Regions from separate parts of the Paenochrobactrum glaciei genome, predicted to be linked through region 1. Evidence: predicted binding sites of a transcription regulator. Region 1 holds the regulator's gene; each other region holds the start of a gene.

Region 1 (6,718 bases):
GCGTCCGCTGTTCTTCTACGTGAAAAAAGCGCATCTCGGCGTTATTCCTGGCCTGAAAGAATATGTAGACTTCTTCTTGTCAGAACAGATGGTTGGCCCGGACAGCCCGCTGGCTGAATATGGTCTGGTGCCTGCACCAGAAGCTGAGCGTGAAGCACAGCGCACCGATTTTGCAGCAGGTAAAGTACTGGCGGCCAAATAATAAAAAAGATCCATGCGGCCGGATATCCGGCCGCATGGATCATTTCATTCTTCGCAGGCATTTGCCTGCAACAAGCTCTTATTCCAGCACTTTCACTAAAGTTTACATAGCGCGCTTTAAGGAAAATGAATGTCCGCCTTGATGGTTTTTCTCACAGTCATACTGATAGGTTTGGCTGGATTTTTTATGGGGCGTCAGAAAGCGCTTTCACAATATAAATCCGTGCCCCAAAACGAAAAAATGCACTCACGGCCTCATTATCACGGCTGGTGGGTGTTTTTAGTTTCTGCATTGCCAGCCGCTATCTTCATGATTGTCTGGTTGATCGGCTCTTCGATCTATATCAATCACAACACAACCGCCCAGCTGGCAGCGGCCTCGACCACCAATCAAAACCTGAATTTGAGCATGGTGAACGGCCTTGTCAAAGCCATCAACATTCTCACACCTGCTGAAAGAGAGGCTCTGCCGACTGATTATCAGGCTGTGCGTGACATGATGGGCAATAAAGGTGTTGTGATTGCCTCTGAAGGCCAGAATTTCATGGTGCCGATTGCCCAATATTGGATAAAAGCATCATCTCTTGCACAAAACACCGGCGCCATCATCAGCATTGCATTGGCTCTTGCCGGTCTGGTCTTTGGTATCTCCACGATCAAGGTACGTGCGCGCGCCCGTAACAATGTTGAAAAGATCGTGTTGTGGGGTTTGATTGCAGCTTCCGCCATCGCCATTGCCACCACGGTCGGCATCATTTTCTCGATGCTGTTTCAGACAATCACTTTCTTCCAGTCCGTTTCTCTTTCTGATTTCTTCTTCGGCACAGTTTGGGACCCGCGCTTTGCAGCTGCCGGTTCTGATGGTGCTGTTGGTCAGTTCGGCCTTATTCCGCTGCTGGCCGGTACACTTTATATCGCCTTTGTTGCTATGTTGTTTGCCGTTCCGGTCGGCCTTTTCTCAGCCGTTTACATGGCAGAATATGCCTCGCCAAAGGTGCGCAGCATTGTCAAACCGGTGCTGGAGCTGCTGGCCGGTATCCCGACCATCGTTTACGGCTTCTTTGCCATGGTCACCGTCGGCCCGTTTTTACGTGATTTGAGCATGGCAATCGCCGGTGGTCAGGGCTTTATCATGGCACAAAGCGTGCTCACCGCAGGTTTGGTGATGGGCGTGATGCTGATCCCGTTTGTGTCTTCGCTTTCCGACGACATCATTACAGCCGTGCCCAATTCCATGCGTGACGGCTCGCTCGGTCTTGGTGCGACACAATCGGAAACCATCAAAAAAGTCGTGCTGCCTGCTGCTCTTCCGGGCATAGTCGGCGCACTGCTTCTCACCGCATCACGCGCGATCGGTGAAACCATGATTGTGGTGCTGGCTGCCGGTGTTGCCGCCAATCTGACGCTCAACCCGTTTGAAGCTATGACCACCATTACCGTTAAAATCGTCAATCAGCTGACCGGTGACCTTGAGTTTAACTCACCGCAGACATTGGTTGCCTTTGCGCTTGGCATCACCTTGTTCTTCCTGACGCTGATCATGAACATTTTTGCGCTCTATATTGTTCGCAAATATCGGGAGCAGTACGACTGATGAGTGACACAAGCCTTACTACAAATTCAACAGGTGCCCCGATGAGTGCAAAACCAGCGCGCCGTGATATCGGCATCAAACGCCGCTATGCTGCTGAACGCCGCTTCCGCCTTTATGGTGTGCTGGCAATTGCCATCGGTGTGTTCTTCCTCTGTTCATTGCTGTTTACCGTCTTTTCCAATGGCTACACCGCTTTCTGGCAAACCACTGTCAGCATTCCGGTTATGTTGGATGAAAAAACCATTGATCCGGGCAATAAGCGTGCTGAGGATCCGAATGTCCTCATTACCGCCAATTACCCGATTTTGGTACGCAATGCCTTGGCAGAACATTTGAAAGTTCCGGCCAGCGACAAGCCTGCTATGCGTGAACTGGGCAAATTCTATTCTGATGGTGTGCGCGTGCAGCTGCGCCAGATGGTGATGGATAATCCGTCGCTCATTGGCACAACACAGAATATCAAATTCCTTGCCAGCGCCGATATTGATTCAGCCTTTAAAGGCCAGATCGATTTGAGTGTAGCGGAAACAAACCGCAAAGTGTCCGACCGTCAGGTTACATGGATGAACACGCTTTCAGAACAAAGCGTGATGGGGCAGTCCTTCAACACGGGGCTTTTTCTCAACGGCGCATCCAGCCGCCCTGAAACCTCCGGTCTGGCTGTTGCCTTTGTCGGCTCGCTTTACATGATGCTGATCGTGCTTTGTGTAGCGCTGCCGGTAGGTGTTGCGGCCTCCATTTATCTGGAAGAATTTGCCAAGAAAAACCGCTTCACCGACTTGGTCGAAGTCAACATCAACAATCTGGCAGCTGTTCCTTCCATCGTTTTTGGTCTGTTGGGACTGGCAGTTTTCATCAACCTCTTCGGCTGGCCGCGTTCAGCCTCTCTGGTCGGTGGTCTGGTGCTTTCGCTGATGACCCTGCCAACCATCATCATTGCCACCCGTGCAGCACTGCGTGCTGTGCCACCATCCATCCGCGATGCCGCTTTAGGCCTTGGCGCTTCCAAAACACAAGTTGTGTTTCACCACGTGCTGCCGCTTGCAGCACCAGGCATTCTGACCGGCACCATTATTGGTCTGGCACAGGCTTTGGGTGAAACTGCACCGCTTCTTCTCATCGGTATGGTTGCTTTCGTGGCCAACGTACCGGTTTCACCGCTTGATCCTGCAACGGCGCTGCCGGTTCAGATCTTCATGTGGGCGAACGAAGCCGAGCGTGCCTTTGGGGAACGCACATCCGGTGCCATCATTGTACTTCTGGCATTCTTGGCCATTATGAACATTGCTGCCATCATCCTGCGCCGCCGCTTCGAGCGTCGTTGGTAAGCGGAGCCATAACGATGAATTATGTATCAGAACATCCTCAGGACAACACACCGGGAGTTAATATGAACCTCAGCGCCCAACCAATCAAAATGCGCGGTGAAAAAGTCAGCGTGTTTTATGGCGCAAAACAAGCGCTGTTCGGAGTTGATCTCGACATTCCTGAAAAGATGGTCACGGCTCTGATCGGCCCTTCGGGTTGCGGCAAGTCCACCTTCCTGCGCTCGCTTAACCGTATGAATGATACGATTGAGGGCTGTCGCGTCGAAGGCAAGATCACGCTCGATAATGAGGATATTTACGATCCGAAAATCGACGTGGTGGAACTGCGCGCCCGCGTTGGCATGGTATTCCAGAAGCCTAATCCGTTTCCAAAATCCATCTTCGACAATGTGGCTTACGGCCCGCGTATTCACGGCCTTGTCAAAGACCGTACCGATCTGGAAGAAACGGTTATTACCAGCCTGAAAAAGGCCAGCCTTTATGAAGAGGTCAAAGACCGCCTTCATGATGCCGGCACCGGCCTTTCCGGTGGTCAGCAGCAGCGCCTGTGCATTGCCCGCGCTATTGCAGTCAGCCCTGAAGTTATCCTCATGGATGAGCCTTGCTCGGCGCTTGACCCGATTGCCACAGCTAAGATCGAAGAGCTGATCGACGAACTGCGCCAGAATTATACGATTGCAATCGTAACCCACTCCATGCAGCAAGCCGCGCGTGTTTCGCAAAAAACCGCCTTCTTCCATCTTGGCAATATTGTCGAGGAAGGCGAAACTGAAGCGATCTTCACCGCACCAAAAGAAAAACGGACACAGGACTACATCACCGGCCGCTTCGGCTGATTGTTGTTGCCGATACTTTTTTAAGAGGTTTTTTCATGCCTATAAAACACACTGTCCGCTCTTATGATGAAGAACTGAAATTTCTGGCCCATAAGATTGCCGAAATGGGCGGCCATGCCGAGCGTATGGTCGAGCAATCCATTGCCGCAATCGTCAATGCCGACCAAGAACTGGCACAGCGCGTCATTGCTGATGATCTGTTTCTCGATGCTGCCGAGCGCGAGATCGACGACAAAGCCATCACCATCATTGCCAAGCGTCAGCCAATGGCGATTGACCTGCGCGAAATTATCGGTGCCATCCGCATTTCCGCTGATCTGGAACGCGTTGGTGATTTGGGCAAAAACATTGCCAAACGCGTGGCGGCTGTTTCCGACACCCGCCAATCCGTCAAGCTCTATCGCGGCCTTGAAACCTTGGCTGAACTGGCACTCACCCAGCTAAAAGAAGTGCTTGATGCCTATGCCACCCGTTCGGTGGCACAGATCAATATTGTGCGTGACCGCGATGATGAAATCGACGCTATGTACACCTCGATCTTCCGTGAGCTTCTCACTTATATGATGGAAGATCCGCGCAACATCTCTTCCTGCACCCATTTGCTGTTCAGCGCCAAAAACATTGAGCGCATCGGCGACCACGCCACCAATATTGCCGAGACGGTTTATTATATCGTCACCGGCCAGCAAATGCCGGCCGAACGGCCAAAGGAAGACCTCAGCCACGACATCATCGTGGATGAGGCCCGCAAGCCTTAAATGACCGGAAAGGCGGACAAGATTTTGATGAAAATAATTGTCCGCCAACGGTTTTATGTAGTTTTCAAGAGCGGCGCTCCCGCTCTGCACCCTAGCTTTGTCGCAATTTCAGCCTGCCAGACTTACCCAGACTTACATTGCAACTGCATGGTCTGACTTTTGCGCCAATTGACTGAAGGAATCTCGTGATGTCACATGCTCCCAAAATTGCCGTCGTGGAAGATGAAGAAGCGCTTAGTGTATTGCTGCGCTATAATCTGGAAGCGGAAGGCTATCAGGTCACAACCATCATGCGCGGCGATGAAGCAGAAATTGCTTTACGCGAAGATGTGCCCGACCTGTTGATTTTGGATTGGATGCTGCCCGGTGTCTCCGGCATTGAACTATGCCGTCGCCTGCGCCAGCGCGCAGAGACCGAACGCCTGCCGATTATCATGCTGACAGCCCGCGGCGAAGAAAGCGAGCGCGTGCGCGGTCTGGCCGTGGGCGCGGATGACTATGTGGTCAAACCTTTCTCGACACCTGAGCTGATTGCCCGTGTCAAAGCCATGCTGCGCCGTGCTAATCCGAGCTTGCTCTCCCATGTGCTGAAAGTCGGCGATCTCATCCTCGATCGCCAGCAGCACCGTGTCTATCGTAAAGACAAGGAAGTGCATCTGGGCCCGACAGAATATCGCCTGCTTGAATATTTCATGATGGCACCAGGGCGCGTGTTTTCGCGAAGCCAATTGCTGGATGGTGTTTGGGGCGCTGATATTTACGTTGATGACCGCACCGTGGACGTTCATATCGGGCGCCTGCGCAAAGCCATTAACCCGAATGGTTCCACCGACCCGATCCGTACTGTGCGTGGCGCAGGATACTCATTCGGTTAAGATTAAAAAAGCGGCAGTTCGATTAAATCGGCTGCCGCTTTTTCGAATCGATATCTGTCCTGTAAATCATAGTTTTGAATGAAATTCGTACAAACGGGTCAATTCTCACGCAAAGTTACAATTCACGCATAAAGTTGAGAATGGTGTCCGGAACCATAATTGCAAAAGCCCGTTAGCGGTTTTGAAATTGCGTCCGGTCTAAGTCTGCGTTAAAGCAAACGAAACTGCCCTGCCTCTCTTTGTTTGCCTGAAAAGGCTGTAACTCAGGGGCTTTTAAAGCAAGCTGCATGAAAATGCGCCGCAGCATCAGTCAAAGCTTTTTAAGAAAATATTAATATAAATAAAGTTTCATCAGGTCTGTATCCCGATAAACTTCGCGTCTTTTAGGCGTTCATTCACGAATTTATTGTAACTGTGACATTTGACCCACAGGTTCGAATGCGGTTAAAAAATCACACGGATCCACGAAAGACAAAGTTAAAAGCTTTGGGCAAGCACCATAGCACCCCCAAACTTTAGTGCCTGATATAGGATTAAACTGATGAAACACATGTTCTCTGGTCATTCGGCAAAGTTTGCCCTGACAATGGCAATGCTGGCGGCATCAGTAATTGTATCGGGCTGCACCACCACCGATCAGACAGCAGCGCTTAAAAGCGCCAAGCAATCAAAAATTGCCAGTGCCGATAAAGGCAATGTCATGAATATCAATGGTGTGAAAACTTATACCTACACTGCCAAAGACCGTGAGTGCCTTGAACGCGCCATGTTCTTTGAAGCCAACCGCTCCAGTCAGGATGGCCTCGTGGCCGTCGGCACCGTGGTGATTAACCGTCTGCTGTCAAAACAATATCCTGATACGATTTGTGGCGTTGTCGGACAGAAAAACCAGTTTGCGCCGGGTGTCCTTACCCGCAAGATGAACTCCAAGGCACTGCCGGATGTTCAAAAAGCCGCCGATGATGTGTTGAAGGGTAAGCGCCATCCGGCTGCTAAAAATTCAATGTTCTTCCACACCGCCGGTTTGAAATTCCCTTACAAGAATATGCATTATGTGCTAGTCGCCGGTGGCAATGCTTTCTATGAAAAGCGCAACAAAGACGGCTCCCTGCAAGCGCCTGTTCCG
Region 2 (6,718 bases), on a different contig from region 1:
GTGGTCATCAATTGCGGTGCGAGAAGCTGCATTGCGCCTGATGCCGCACGATCGTAATTCTGAAGCTTCATTTCATCTCACCATTTTCATACCATGTATTACCGATTTCGACCGGCTCGCCTTCGCTTTGCTGAATGGCCTTGATGCCGAAATGACTGTCTGAAACTTCAAACAGCGATCCGCCATTGTCTTGCGGAATTTCATTCATGAAAAAACCTTCAAGGCCGGAGCGATGGCAGGTCAGTTTAGCGTGATCTTCCACCTGATATGGCACATCAGAAAACACCAGCGGCTCTACTTTTGTGTAAGGCGGCACCGCATAAATGCGCTTTTCACGCCCTGCCGACAAAAAGGTCAGATGTTTGGCCATATTAAGCTTCGGCACATCCCAACGCGGAATCGGCGATGGTGTCATCACATGACGCCCATTAACGAGCGCCGGATAGGATGCCCCTTGCATGATGCGGCCTGAGCGCACCAGTTCCTCATAAAGCACCAGCCATAAGCGGCCATAATCCGCATCCGCATGCATTTCACGCGCAATGGACATATTCGGCTCAACTGGACGTAACGGCTCCGGGTTGGGCACTTGCAGTACCAAAATCTGATTGTCTTCCATCACTTCTTCTGGAATACGGTGGCGCGACTGGATAATGGTAGCGTCACACGTATCCCATGTTTCACCGGCACCGGAAACACGGCTGACAAATTTGCGGATTGAAGCCGCATTCACACTGTCATCGGCGCCCTGATCAATAACTTTGACCACTGATTTCGGGTTAACAAGCGTTAAAGTTACCTGCAAACCGCCGGTTCCCCAACCGCGTGCCATCGGCACTTCACGGCTGGCATAAGGCATCTGGCAGCCCGGCACGGCAATGGCTTTCAGCATTTTTCGGCGCATTTCACGCTTGGCCGAGGCATCCAGAAAACCGTAGCTCATAGCGCTCCACGGTTTGGTCAATTGGGCAAGAGCATTCATAGTGCCGGCTCCTCTTCACGCTTTTCAGCTGTGGCGATAGTTTTGGTAGCTGATGCGTTTTTTTTGGCGTCACGAATTGCATCCAGCGACGATTGAAATGTCACATAATGCGGCAATTTAAAGTGAATACAGAAGCCCGACGCTTCCACTGGCTCGGTGTGATAAAGGAAAAACTCTTCCTCAACCGGTGAACCCTTTGCAGCCCCTTCCGCGTTCAAATCAAGCGTGGCAGCGGAAATAACCTTGACCTCGTTCCAGCCTAATGTGGCGGAAAAACCAAGGCTCAAACCCTTGGACTTTTTATCAACCACTTCTGCCTGTGAAATTTTTACACGGCCAATAGAAAACTCAGTGCCTGAAGGATGTGTAACCACCACATCCGCCTCGCCAAGACGTAACTCATTAACAGTTGGATGCGCATTGCCATATCCACGCATGGCCGAATAACCAAGCGCCAGCAAACCGCCCGTGTCAGCACGCGCCAGGCTTTGCAATGTATGCGCACGCGGTGAAGGAAAAAGCAGCGGCTCGCGGGTGATGTCAGGAATATCTTCCCGAGACACATCTTCATGCGGGTAATCCTGCACCAAGCCTTCTGCCTTTTGCCATGCAGCCAGTGACGGGTGGTAAGCCGGTGCTGGTTTATCAGCTGGTGTCACCGCTTCCGGTACAAAATCATGGGCGCCCAGCACTTCTGTTGCCAGAATGCGGTGCGAATAATCCAGTGTCGGGCCCAATATCTGCCCGCCAGGAATGTCTTTAAATGCTGCCGAAATACGGCGATGCGTGATAATTTCATCCTGCAAAACCGGTTTAGCAATTGCCAGACGCGGCTGTGTCGTGCGCCATGCGCGCAGCAACAAAACAGCCTCATAAAGATCACCGCCACTCTGGCTCAGTGCAAGAGCTGCCAGATCGGGTTCATAAAGCGATGCTTCACCCATCACGCGATCAATCAAAAAAGGCAGTGCCTTTTTCACTTCATCAACACGTTGATGGCTGATTGTGCCCGTCATTGACCGGTAAAGACATTCAGCTTGATGAATGGCGTTTTCACCGCCACGCGTTGCGACATAAGCCATTATTGCACCTCAATTTTTGTGGAACGTGGCAGGCTCAAAATTTGTGCGCCATCAACCAAAACCAAATCAAAACCTGATGGATAGCGGATGCGTTTTTCGCGTGCATTCCAGAATTCAACGGCAATTTGCGGGGCAATCGTGGTGGTTGTTTCAATGCCTGGGCCGCTTAATGTCAAAACCTGGCCGCCTTGCAATTTGGCTTGCATCACGATGGTTGCTGCCTCATCCGGATAAAGCGCGTCACCGGTTTTTGCTTGGCCTAGCGCTGCCAAAGCATCTTTGAAGATAAAGAGAAAATCGGCCTCATGAGGAGCGACATTCAAGGCACCTGTCAGGGAAACAAAATCCTGAAACGCCTCATCATCGCAGTGAAAACTGGTTTCAATATCAACCAGTGCCAGCGCAATTTCCTGCATCGATTGCTTGGTTGAATTGGCAGCTTCAAGAGACAAAATCGTGCCCGGACGCGCTGCCGTATTCATCAAAACTTCAAACACTGCATTGTCGCGTGCTTCATCCGCATCAGGTGTTATCATTGACTGCATGGTCATTAGAATGTCTCCATCTGAACACGCGTTGCTTCCACATTGCGCAAGACATCTTCATCCATTTTGAGAATGGATTTTTCACCCTCTTCAACAAAATTGCAGATTTCCTCGGCAGTCTTTTTTGCAGCAAAGCTCAAATCAATTACCGCCATAGCCATGGCCTGTTCCAGATCACGGCCAATCACCATGCCGTAGCCCTGCAAGCCCTGATTATTTTGAATATGTGCCTCTGCCACCAGCACTTCGCCTAAATGGAAATCGGTGGACTTAACCGTGTCACGCATTGGCAGCATCACAAGACCAGTGCGGTTTTTCAGCACTTTAATGTCATCATGCTGATTGAGTAATTTTTCGGCAAATGCTTTGACAGGTTCTTTCGGCATACGCGCCAGAACACCCAGCATCCGGCCATGCGTCATCGTTCCCCCTGAAATCAGGGAGCTGCATTGTTCAGCCATGCTCTTTTCCTTGAATGGTCTTCGGAATAGTCTTTGGGGTTAGCCGCCAGCTTTTCAAAGCCTCCGGCAGCTGCTCATTTAAAGTTTATTCATTCATCAGCAAGTAAGGTTACTGGCCCTCTTCCCGTTCTTCGAAGGTGAATTTAACACGGTCGGATGCCCAGATGCCTTCCGAATAAGCGATAGGACGGCGGGCAGAATCCGAGTCCGTTTTGCAAACAACCAATACCGGCTGTGCCGCATGCTGACGCAGCATTTGTGCTTCATCTTTTTCTGCACGGCGGGCATAAATCGATGTGGTCAGACGAAAATAATCCTGAATACCATAATGGCGGTAGATATCAGTAATCGGTACGTTTTTCTGCCGCAAGCTTGGCAGATCCGCAAAGCGTGCTGCATCATGATAGGAATAACCAAGGCAAATTGGCACGCCATCAGCCATGCCTTGACTGAAGAGACAATGAACCGGCGTTCCTTCAGCCAATTGCAAAGCTTTAGCCACAACCGGTGACGCGGAGCACAATTCATAACCGATAACACTACCGCCCGGCACCACGCCTTGTGAGCGCAAATTTTGCCGGAAACGCGCACGACGCCCGATATTATAATCGATCAATGGTGCATCTTCGACAAAGATGCCGCGCCCATGCTCCACCCTTAATTTGCCCTCAACAGCAAGCGCATCAATGGCACGACGAACTGAATGCCTGCCTACACCGAATTTTTGGCACAACTCCGGCTCAGTCGGTAGCTTTTCGCCCGAAAGGATACTGCCCTTAGTAATATCTTCGGCGATTTCATCACGAATTATCTGCCATTGTTCCCGCAACATAAAAGCCTCATAGTCATTCGGATGACTTATGTTTTAGCTATAATTTGTGTAGGGCGTATGAAACTACCGAGACAAGTTCGTGACCTTTTGCAACAAAATAGCCTTTCACATTGTGACCAAAAATAAAGCCCCGCATTGCGGGGCTTTCGATTTTTTAAACAAATTTGAAACTATAGAAATTACGCTTTGACACTTCGCAAATGCTGTAAAAAAGCATCAATTGCTAATGCAACATCACCGGAATTGTCGATTTTAACAACATCGGCTGCATCATTATCGAAGCTGACTTCGCGTGCAAGACGCGCCGCGATATCCTGTTCTGTTTCGCGGCCACGCGCCGCCAGTCGTCTGGCCAAAACATCAGCACGCGCCGTAATCATCACCACCGAACGACATGGATAACAGAGCCGAATTTCATCCAGTACACGGCGCGAAACATTCGCGATCACTATCAAACCATTGGCAATTTCGTCGTCTATTGAACGCGGCAAAGCATAGTTTAAACCATGAGCCTGCCAATGCAGAGCAAAAGCGCCATCCGCGACAGCTTTGGCAAATGCAATCTCGTCCAGACTATCATGATCTTCTGTGCCTGCCATTTGCGGACGCGTTATAATACGACGCGCGAAATGAAAACGATCATCATCTTTCAGCGCTTCACGCGCAGCATCCATAATCGTGTCTTTACCGGCACCGCTTGGGCCTACAACCGCAATGAAACAGCCTTGGGAATTGTCATTCTGCATTGATGTTACAGGCCTCCTTTGCAAGCGGTGCAAAAATTGTCACTCTGCCAACGCGTGCATGCATGGGTTTAATGGTTGGCAGATAGAAAGTCGACCGGTTGCAAGCATGATAAAAGCTTATTTTATGCATCATGGTTTAAATGCTGCATCACAGTCTTTGTGTTCACAGCACTTTCATATTTTGCAAGAAACGCTTCAATATCGAGGCTGCGGAAATCATCGAGTGCTTTATGCAATTGCTGATGATCCCAATCCCACCATGCCAGCCTATTAAGACGCTGCCCTGTGGCCAGATCAAAACGCTCACGAATGAGACGCGCCGGCACACCGCCAACAATCGTATAAGGCGCAACATCACGGCTAACGACCGCTCCGGCGCCAATCACGGCACCATTCCCGACACTGACACCCGGCAAAATAGTTGAGCCATGCCCGAACCATGTATCATGACCAATCGTCACCATATGGCTTCTGCGCCATTCAAAGAACTCGGCTTCGTCCTGCTCATCCGGCCAGTAATAGCTGGCGCGATAGGTAAAATGATGCAAAGTTGCGCGCCATGTCGGATGGTTTGTCGCATTAATACGAACATGACTGGCAATATTTGCAAATTTGCCAATATCGGCACACCAAATTTCGCAATCAATGCCAAGATATGAATAATCACCCAGTGCTGTTTCGGAGACGCGACTGCGCGCCCCCACTTCAGTATAAGCACCCAAGGTGCTGTTTTTGATGTCGGCAGTATCATGGACGAGTGGTGTGACTGAGAGCTTTTTCACGAAAACCAAGCCTTTGAAAGAAACAGATAAATATTATCCGCTCCCATTAACGCATGGATGTAATCTGCTCATGACGCATCCACGACAGTTTGATGTAACTGTTCACGTTTTTTACATTAGATACTGTTAATGACAAAAAAGTGATATCGATCTTCGTGATGATGCCTCATTACGCTGCTTGTATAAAAATTACCTAATTATACAAAAGCAGTATCTGATAATGAAAAAGACTTTGGTTCTGGTCGGCAGTGCTCCGCTTGGCTCGGATCTCTCACAATCAATCGACAATGCTGATTATGTTGTACGCTTTAATGATGCACTGCATCCAGTTGAAGCGGCTGGCACTAAAACTGATCTGCTTATAGTTGCGGCCACCAGCAAACATATGCAAAGGCGTTTGCAGGAACCTGATTTTATGCAGTCGCCGATTTTTGAAGCCACACAAGAAATCATGTTGCCCTATCACCCTAGTATCGTTGAAAAATATCATCCAAAGCCGAATATTCTTTCACGGTTGAAAGGACGTCGCGCCGATTGGACACATCAAACAATTGATATTATTGGCGAATATAAAGATATTCGCATCATGTCTCCTGAATTTTATATGCAGGCTTGCGCCCAACTCGGTATTGCCGAAAAAGACATGAAGAAGCTTTTCCCAAGCACCGGCTTTTTAGGCATCTGGTATATGTTGCAAACCCATGATGCTGACGAATGGGACATCCGTATTTGCGGTTTCACATGGGAAGGCTGGAAGCGCCACGCATGGGATGCCGAACGTCAATGGATTGAACAAAAAATCAATGAAGGCCGTCTCAGCTTTCTCAACTGAGACGGCATTTCAAACCTTCGATCTCAAGATTTTTCGATCATATAAGGCAGGGTTGCTCTGCTATTATGATCGACATGAATTTTCTGCATTAATGGCGGGACAGCGCGTTGCGGACATTGCGTGCGCTCACAAATACGACAGGAAACGCCAATTGGAGTAAAACTTGCACGCGCTGATAGATCCAAATCATCCGAATAAATAAATGTATGCGCGTAAGAAATTTCACAGCCAAATGCCAAAGCATAACGCTGCTGCGGCCGGCTGAAACCACCCGTACCTTTAGAAATCTGTGTTGCTAAGCAAAGGTAACGCGCGCCATCCGGCGTTTCCGCTAATTGGCGAATGATACGATCATGGGTTTCAAAGGCCTCATGCACATTCCATAGCGGACAGGCCGAACCAAAGCGGGCAAATTGCAACCGCGCCGCACTGTGGCGCTTGGTAATATTACCGGCA
Region 3 (6,718 bases), on a different contig from region 1:
TGCTGCGGCGGCCGATCTTCTTAAAGTGCTGTTAAAACTCACCACCGAAAAACATGGCGTTGCGGCTAAAATCGTTGCCAATTCGGATGATATCGACAAAATTGCCAGCGAAGGCGAAAAAGCCAAAGTGGCAGCTTTAAGCGGCTGGCGTCGTGAGGTTTTCGGCCAGAAAGCCCTTGATCTGATTAATGGTAAACTCAGCATCAAGTTTGAAAACCGTAGCATCACCACCGTTGAATCTTGATTTTTAATCAAGCAATCGGATTATGAAAAAAGCCGCATCTTGATGCGGCTTTTTCATTAAAACACCGTGTGCCAGACTTGGCACACAAAGGTCGCTCTCATATTTCAAAATTATACTCTAATCGGCTTTGTCGAGTTCGACTTCTATTTCATATGACAGTTTCTTGCCTGTCACTTTAGCCAATTGCTGCAAACGGCCAATCGGGCGGTCGGAAACAAGATCAGCCAGATCAGCCGGCACCATCAGTGCATATTCATCGCCACTGCCAACCCAATAGAGCCGCGGAATAACGCCCGGCATCGAAGCTGACAACAAATAAACCACACGCAGCAACGCACCCAGCAAACGCGCACGTTCACGTAAGCGCGGCGTAGCAAGGGTGAGAATTTCCGGTGCCACATCATCATCGACCAAGCCTTCATGGCGATAATAATTGGCAAGCGCCATAAATGAGCGCCCCGCATGATCAATGCCGCCAAAGGAACTATGCGCGATAATGTTTAAAGCCTGCGAACCGCGATAATCAGGATGTGCGCGCCAGCTGATATCTGCCAGCAAACAGGCGGCTTGCCGATAGCGCCCCTCGTCTTCGGTTTCATCATATCCAAGCGCTTTAAGCGACATGGTTGTCCATGCTGCAAGCTCACGCGCATGGCGCGGCGAACGCGAACGCAAAATGGCGAGTTCTTCGGCTGAAGCCAATAGCGGATCAAGCCTTTGCTCATTCTTCGGCAAAAGCGAATAAAGATAGCCTTCACGCACACCAAGCGCCGAAAAAACAATCTTTGACGGCTTCATGCGGCGCAAGACTTCCAAAAGCACTGTCGCACCAAAGGCCAGCAATTGACGACGGTTTTTTGAAACCGCTTCAATGCCGCGCATTTTATCAACATCGCCTTTGGCCACCCGCGTTAAAAAGGTCTGCGCTTCTTTCAGCGGAATTTCATAGCCATGCATGACATTGAGCGGATATTTTTTCGATGTCATATAAAGCTTGGCAAGGTTACGCCATGTTCCCCCAACCGCATAGAAAATCTGGCCTTGCGCCTTTTTGAGCAAATCCGCTTTGCTTAAATGCGAGCGGGCAATTTTGGCCGCCTCTTCCAGATTGTCATTTGACATATCCTGCAAACGCAAACCACCCAGCGGCAGCGTAATGCCTTCACCAATATCATGGCCGCTTACCTGCACCAGTTCCAGCGAACCACCGCCTAAGTCACCGGTGATGCCATGCGGATTATAAAAACCCGAAATCACCCCATCTGCCGAATAGGTCGCCTCTTCCTTGCCGCTCAGCACTTCAATATGACGGCCTAAAATAGCCTCTGCCTGCGCAATAAAATCCGGCCCGTTTTCCGCTTCACGCGCCGCCGCTGTCGCAATCACATGCAGCGAAATCGCGCCGGCCTGTTCGGCCAAAGCGCGAAACCGTTTCAGCGCCCGCAAGGCATCTTCAACCGACTTGTCGTTCAGCCGCCCTGTTTTGGCCAAGCCTTTACCCAGTCCGCAGAGGATTTTTTCGTTGAACAATACGGTCGGCGACCGCACTACCCCTTCATAAACCACAACACGGACAGAGTTGGAGCCAATATCAATAACGGCAACCGGACGTAAGCCTTTGAGGCGACCTTGAGCAGACGGAGGGTTGGACATTAGCTTGAGGTTCTTTCGGTTTGGGCAGCTTGTGCGGCTTGTGCCCGTTTTCGCAGCGCAATCAAGCGCGGTGCAGAAGATTTAAGCGACTTGCCACGGCCGGAAAGGCTCGGATTCGTCATAAAATATTCCTGTGCATTGAAGGCTTCTTCACCCTCTGCTGTTTCTATCCGGCGTGATGTGCCATCAGCCAGCAACTCATAGCTTTGCTGATTATCGACAACATTTGCCAGCATGATCTGCGATAAAATCTGCTGATGAACGGTCGGATTGGTAATCGGCACCAAGGTCTCGACACGACGATCCAGATTGCGCGGCATCATATCAGCCGAGCCAATATAAACGATCGCGTGTTCGGACGGCAGCTCATGACCATTACCGAAACAGAATATCCGGCTATGCTCCAAAAAGCGACCGACAATCGACTTGGCGCGGATATTTTCAGATAGACCCGGCACACCCGGACGCAGACAGCAAATGCCGCGCACCACCAGCTCAATCTCAACGCCCGCCGTGCTGGCACGATAAAGCGCATCGATGATTTGCGGATCAACCAGCGAGTTCATCTTCATCCAGATCGAGCCTTTGCGCCCTGCTTTGGCGTGAGTAATCTCATCTTCAATATGCTTGAGAATACGGCCACGCAAGGTCAGCGGTGAAATCGCAATCTGCATCTCGTCGGATGGCTGCGTATAACCGGTGATGAAGTTGAAAATATTGGCAACATCACCGGCGATCACCGGATCAGAGGTGAAAAACGACAAATCCGTATAAACTTTAGCGGTTACCGGATGATAATTGCCGGTGCCCAGATGCACATAGGTGCGCAATTTCTGGTTTTCACGGCGCACCACCAGCGACATTTTTGAGTGCGTTTTCCAGTCAATAAAGCCGAAAACCACCTGCACACCAGCACGTTCCATATCACGCGCCCAGCGAATATTGGCTTCTTCGTCAAAGCGGGCTTTCAGTTCAACCAAAGCCGTTACTGATTTTCCGGCCTCCGCCGCATCAATCAAAGCACGCACAATCGGGCTGTCATTGGAGGTACGGTAAAGCGTTTGTTTGATCGCTAGCACATCCGGGTCTTGTGCCGCTTGGCGCAGAAACTGCACCACCACATCAAAAGACTCATAAGGATGATGAACAATAATATCTTTTTCACGAATAGCGGCCATGCAATTGCCGCCATGCTCACGAATACGCTCAGGGAAACGCGGATTATAAGTAACGAATTTCAAATCATTACGCGGAACATTGATGAGCTCCGAAATAGTATTGAGTGCCAACAACCCTTCCAGAACGCTGACACGCTTTTGCGAGACACCCAGTTCGGTCGCCACCAGATCGCGCAAATTTTCGGAAATATCGGAATCAAACTCGATGCGGATCACTTCGCCATGGCGGCGGCGTTTCAAAGCGCTTTCAAACAAGCGCACCAGATCTTCCGCTTCTTCCTGCAATTCAATATCGCTGTCGCGAATGATGCGGAATGTTCCCGCTTCAGCCACTTCATAACCCGGAAACAGTTTGCCAATAAACAAGCTCACCGTATCTTCCAAAGTCACGAAACGATGGCTTTTTTCATTCGGTAACTGGATGAAGCGCTTCAATGCAATCGGCAAACGCAACAAAGCGGTCATATTGCGCTTATCTTTTTGGCGGCTCAGTTGCAACGCAATAGAAAAGCCCAAATTCGGAATGAACGGAAACGGATGCGCCGGATCAATCGACAGTGGGGTGAGAACCGGAAAAATGGTTTCCTGAAAATGGGTTTCAAGCCATTTCTGTTCTTTTTTGGTCATCGCATTAGGACGGACGATCTCGATTTTTTCCGCCAGCAATTCCTGACGCAGGTTTGACAAGCAGACCTGCTGCGCATGCTGCAATTTGCCCACTTCGCACAAAATAAAATCAAGCTGTTCTTCCGGCGTGCGGCCATCGGGCGTACGTGTCACCACGCCTTCACGCACCTGCGCTGCAAGACCTGCAATGCGCACCATGAAAAACTCATCCAGATTGGCGGCAGAAATAGAAAGAAAACGCACCCGTTCCAGCAGAGGCTGGCGTTTATTTGAGGCTTCTTCCAGCACCCGATGATTAAACTGTAACCAGGAAAATTCCCGGTTCACGAATCTCGCCGGACTATGCGCCAGAGAAACCGGCTCTTCCGCAACGACGACCTCAGCAGAATTCACCATTTCCAGCTCCGAATTTTGCATCACTGCCGTATCATTCATGATCTAACCATCCCGTTGCAACCTGATTTGGGTATTGTTTGCAACCTATGGACATTTCATATGACAGTTTTATAGCAAAAATGACAAATAATAGTTAGAAGAGATAAAATCGCTTCTCAAAACAAGTCAAGCTGGTTGCAGCCAAGCTACAGGCGGGTTACAGGCAAACAACAGACTTTTTAATTACCGTGGTTAAAGCAACGGAGCTATCAATGTCCGATCATATCATCCCTCACTTTCAAAACAGCGACGGCCATCGTGCTATTGAAATCGGTGTTAAGGAATTTATGTGCGTTGGCGCTAATCCGCCATTTGATCATCCGCATGTGTTTATCGATATGGGTGCAGAGGCAGAGGCCGTATGCCCTTATTGCTCCACACATTACCGCTACAACAGCAAGCTTGATGCAACCACCACTGTGCCGGCTGGCTGCGCCTATGTGAGCGACACAGCAAAGGTTGCTTAAACAGCAACGACAACAAAAATGAAAAACACTGCAAAACCAACCGTTCTCATCGCTGGTGGCGGCGTTGCCGGTCTGACAGCAGCACTGGCTTTTGCGAATAAGGGTTTTTCTGTTTGTCTTTTTGATAAAGCGGCTGAATTTTCAGAAATTGGTGCCGGTCTGCAACTGGCGCCAAATGCCACAAGGCTGCTTCAGCGCCTTGGCGTGATGGAAAAACTCACACCTTTAGCCGTGACACCACAAGCGCTCCTGCTCAAAGATGGCAAAAGCGCCAAAACGCTGACATCTATGTCGTTGGATGCGGCAGTGCATCGATGGGGTGCGCCTTATGTTGTATGCCACCGCGCCGATTTACAATCGGCTCTTTTAAGCACCTGTCAGGACAATCCCGATATCAGTATCCGGCTTGGCTGCGAAGCGGTGCAATTTCAAGAACATAGCAATGGCATCAGCCTCACCGTCCTTCATAATGGCTTAGACGAGCAGTATGACGGCGCTCTGCTGCTTGGTTGCGATGGCGTATGGTCTAAACTACGCTCACCCTTACCGGCACCGGAATTCAGCGGCCATATAGCATGGCGCTTAAGCGTTGAAAAAGCCGGTCTGCCGCAAAGCTTTCTACAAGCCATCAACCAGCAAACTGCCGTCTCTGCATGGCTTGGAGCTGACCGGCATTTTATCGCCTATCCGGTCAAAGCCGGCAGCGCTTATAATTTTGTCGCCATTACCCGCGGTCAGGTCAGCGATAAAAGTTGGGACAAATCAGGCGACCATCAAAAACTAACATCCGAATATCAAAACTGGCATCCGGCTATTCGGGATATTATCGCGCAAAACAAACAGTGGACATATTGGCCGCTCTTTCAGATGGCAGAACCGCATTTCGTCGTCAGCAACCGCTTTGTGCTGCTGGGTGACGCATCTCATGCCGTTACGCCTTTCGCTGCGCAAGGGGCTGCTATGGCGATTGAAGACGCCTTCAGCCTTGCTGCGTACTTGCCCTTGAACCAAAATCTCTGGCCGCAGGCGCTAAGCACTTATAATTCCACACGATTGAAACGTATTCAGTCTGTCGCCAAACGGGGCGCTTTCAATAAATTTGCTTATAATGCCAGCGGTGCTGTCGCCATTGCGCGTAATCTGGTTTTCAAGTTGCGCTCACCTGAATCCCTGCTCAGCGATCTGGACTGGCTCTATGCTTATAAAGCCGATCAACTATCAGAATAGACAGAATTTAAGCTGTCACTAATATCCTGTATATAGGGCTCAACATAATTTAATCATGTCTAAAATGTGACGCGACTAAAGATTTTCCGTGACAAACATTGAAATGTAGGTTAATTTCTAAATACAACTGAGAGAGTAGAACAAACTACTCTTACTACGCGGTCAAAGTCTTGGGAGGATTGATCTAGGCGCGAATTACGCTGCCACCGGAAACGGGTACAGATCGGGCGCGAATTTAATAGCAAGGCGAAAGCCTTGCTTTTTTTTGTCCAAATTCCACCGAAGTGATATTCAAATCCTATGCAATATTCGCATTGCAAAATGAGGTAAATGCATAATCCCCTTGCTTTACAAGGAGTTACGCAAAAACCTCTTAATGACACTGTTTTTATAGGATTAACATAATCAAAACGCAACCCCTTAAATGACAGTTTGTTCAAAATTCTAAAATGAACTGCGTTTTTGATTATTTTTGCAAAATATCCCCTGTGGATGCAGCAATTTTTTGCAAGCGCGTATTCCGCACGCACTGCACGAATCATCATGAATGCGTGGGGCTGTTTTCAGAATGATTCTATTAAACAGAGCCGGTCTTACCCAAAAACGACCTTAAAAAATCACTCTGAGCCATTCTCACGATAAATATCCACGTTCAGATCACGGATTTTTTTGCGCAATGTATTGCGGTTAAGCCCCAATACATCTGCCGCCTTAATCTGGTTGCCGCGTGTTGCCAGCAGGCAGGCGGCAATCAATGGCCGCTCCACCTCTTCAATAATGCGCTGATAAAGACCGCTTTCCGGCAAACCCTGATCAAACAAAGCCTGCATGTGATGTTCCAGCAGAGTTGTGAAATCAACTTCACTTGCTGCCAGCCCTGCATTGCC

Evidence for each region. The regulator PhoB, encoded in region 1, activates phosphate uptake and scavenging genes when phosphate is short. The targets are predictions, from matches to a motif close to TGTCATNNANCTGTCAT.
Region 2: a site for PhoB is predicted at 5,501-5,517, ahead of ABDZ76_RS10470 (DapH/DapD/GlmU-related protein). Genes of this name have one in related genera too.
Region 3: a site for PhoB is predicted at 4,198-4,214, ahead of ABDZ76_RS08805 (RNA degradosome polyphosphate kinase). Genes of this name have one in related genera too.

What each region holds. Positions count from the first base shown of each region.
Region 1 covers NZ_BAAADE010000001.1:1,001,937-1,008,654, forward strand. The annotation lists gene ABDZ76_RS04700 (PstS family phosphate ABC transporter substrate-binding protein) at 1-202, shown strand, start outside; gene pstC (phosphate ABC transporter permease subunit PstC) at 332-1,795, shown strand; gene pstA (phosphate ABC transporter permease PstA) at 1,795-3,123, shown strand; gene pstB (phosphate ABC transporter ATP-binding protein PstB) at 3,138-3,959, shown strand; gene phoU (phosphate signaling complex protein PhoU) at 3,995-4,717, shown strand; gene phoB (phosphate regulon transcriptional regulator PhoB) at 4,906-5,592, shown strand; gene ABDZ76_RS04730 (cell wall hydrolase) at 6,134-6,718, shown strand, end outside.
Region 2 covers NZ_BAAADE010000003.1:197,939-204,656, reverse strand. The annotation lists gene ABDZ76_RS10505 (ATP-binding cassette domain-containing protein) at 1-71, opposite strand, end outside; gene ABDZ76_RS10500 (alpha-D-ribose 1-methylphosphonate 5-phosphate C-P-lyase PhnJ) at 68-982, opposite strand; gene ABDZ76_RS10495 (carbon-phosphorus lyase complex subunit PhnI) at 979-2,064, opposite strand; gene phnH (phosphonate C-P lyase system protein PhnH) at 2,064-2,615, opposite strand; gene phnG (phosphonate C-P lyase system protein PhnG) at 2,615-3,070, opposite strand; gene phnF (phosphonate metabolism transcriptional regulator PhnF) at 3,180-3,902, opposite strand; gene phnN (phosphonate metabolism protein/1,5-bisphosphokinase (PRPP-forming) PhnN) at 4,082-4,648, opposite strand; gene ABDZ76_RS10470 (DapH/DapD/GlmU-related protein) at 4,771-5,430, opposite strand; gene ABDZ76_RS10465 (glycosyltransferase family 29 protein) at 5,651-6,262, shown strand; gene ABDZ76_RS10460 (helix-turn-helix domain-containing protein) at 6,286-6,718, opposite strand, start outside.
Region 3 covers NZ_BAAADE010000002.1:503,888-510,605, reverse strand. The annotation lists gene rnd (ribonuclease D) at 1-244, shown strand, start outside; gene ppx (exopolyphosphatase) at 362-1,897, opposite strand; gene ABDZ76_RS08805 (RNA degradosome polyphosphate kinase) at 1,897-4,098, opposite strand; gene ABDZ76_RS08800 (zinc-finger domain-containing protein) at 4,350-4,604, shown strand; gene ABDZ76_RS08795 (FAD-dependent monooxygenase) at 4,623-5,831, shown strand; gene ntrC (nitrogen regulation protein NR(I)) at 6,449-6,718, opposite strand, start outside.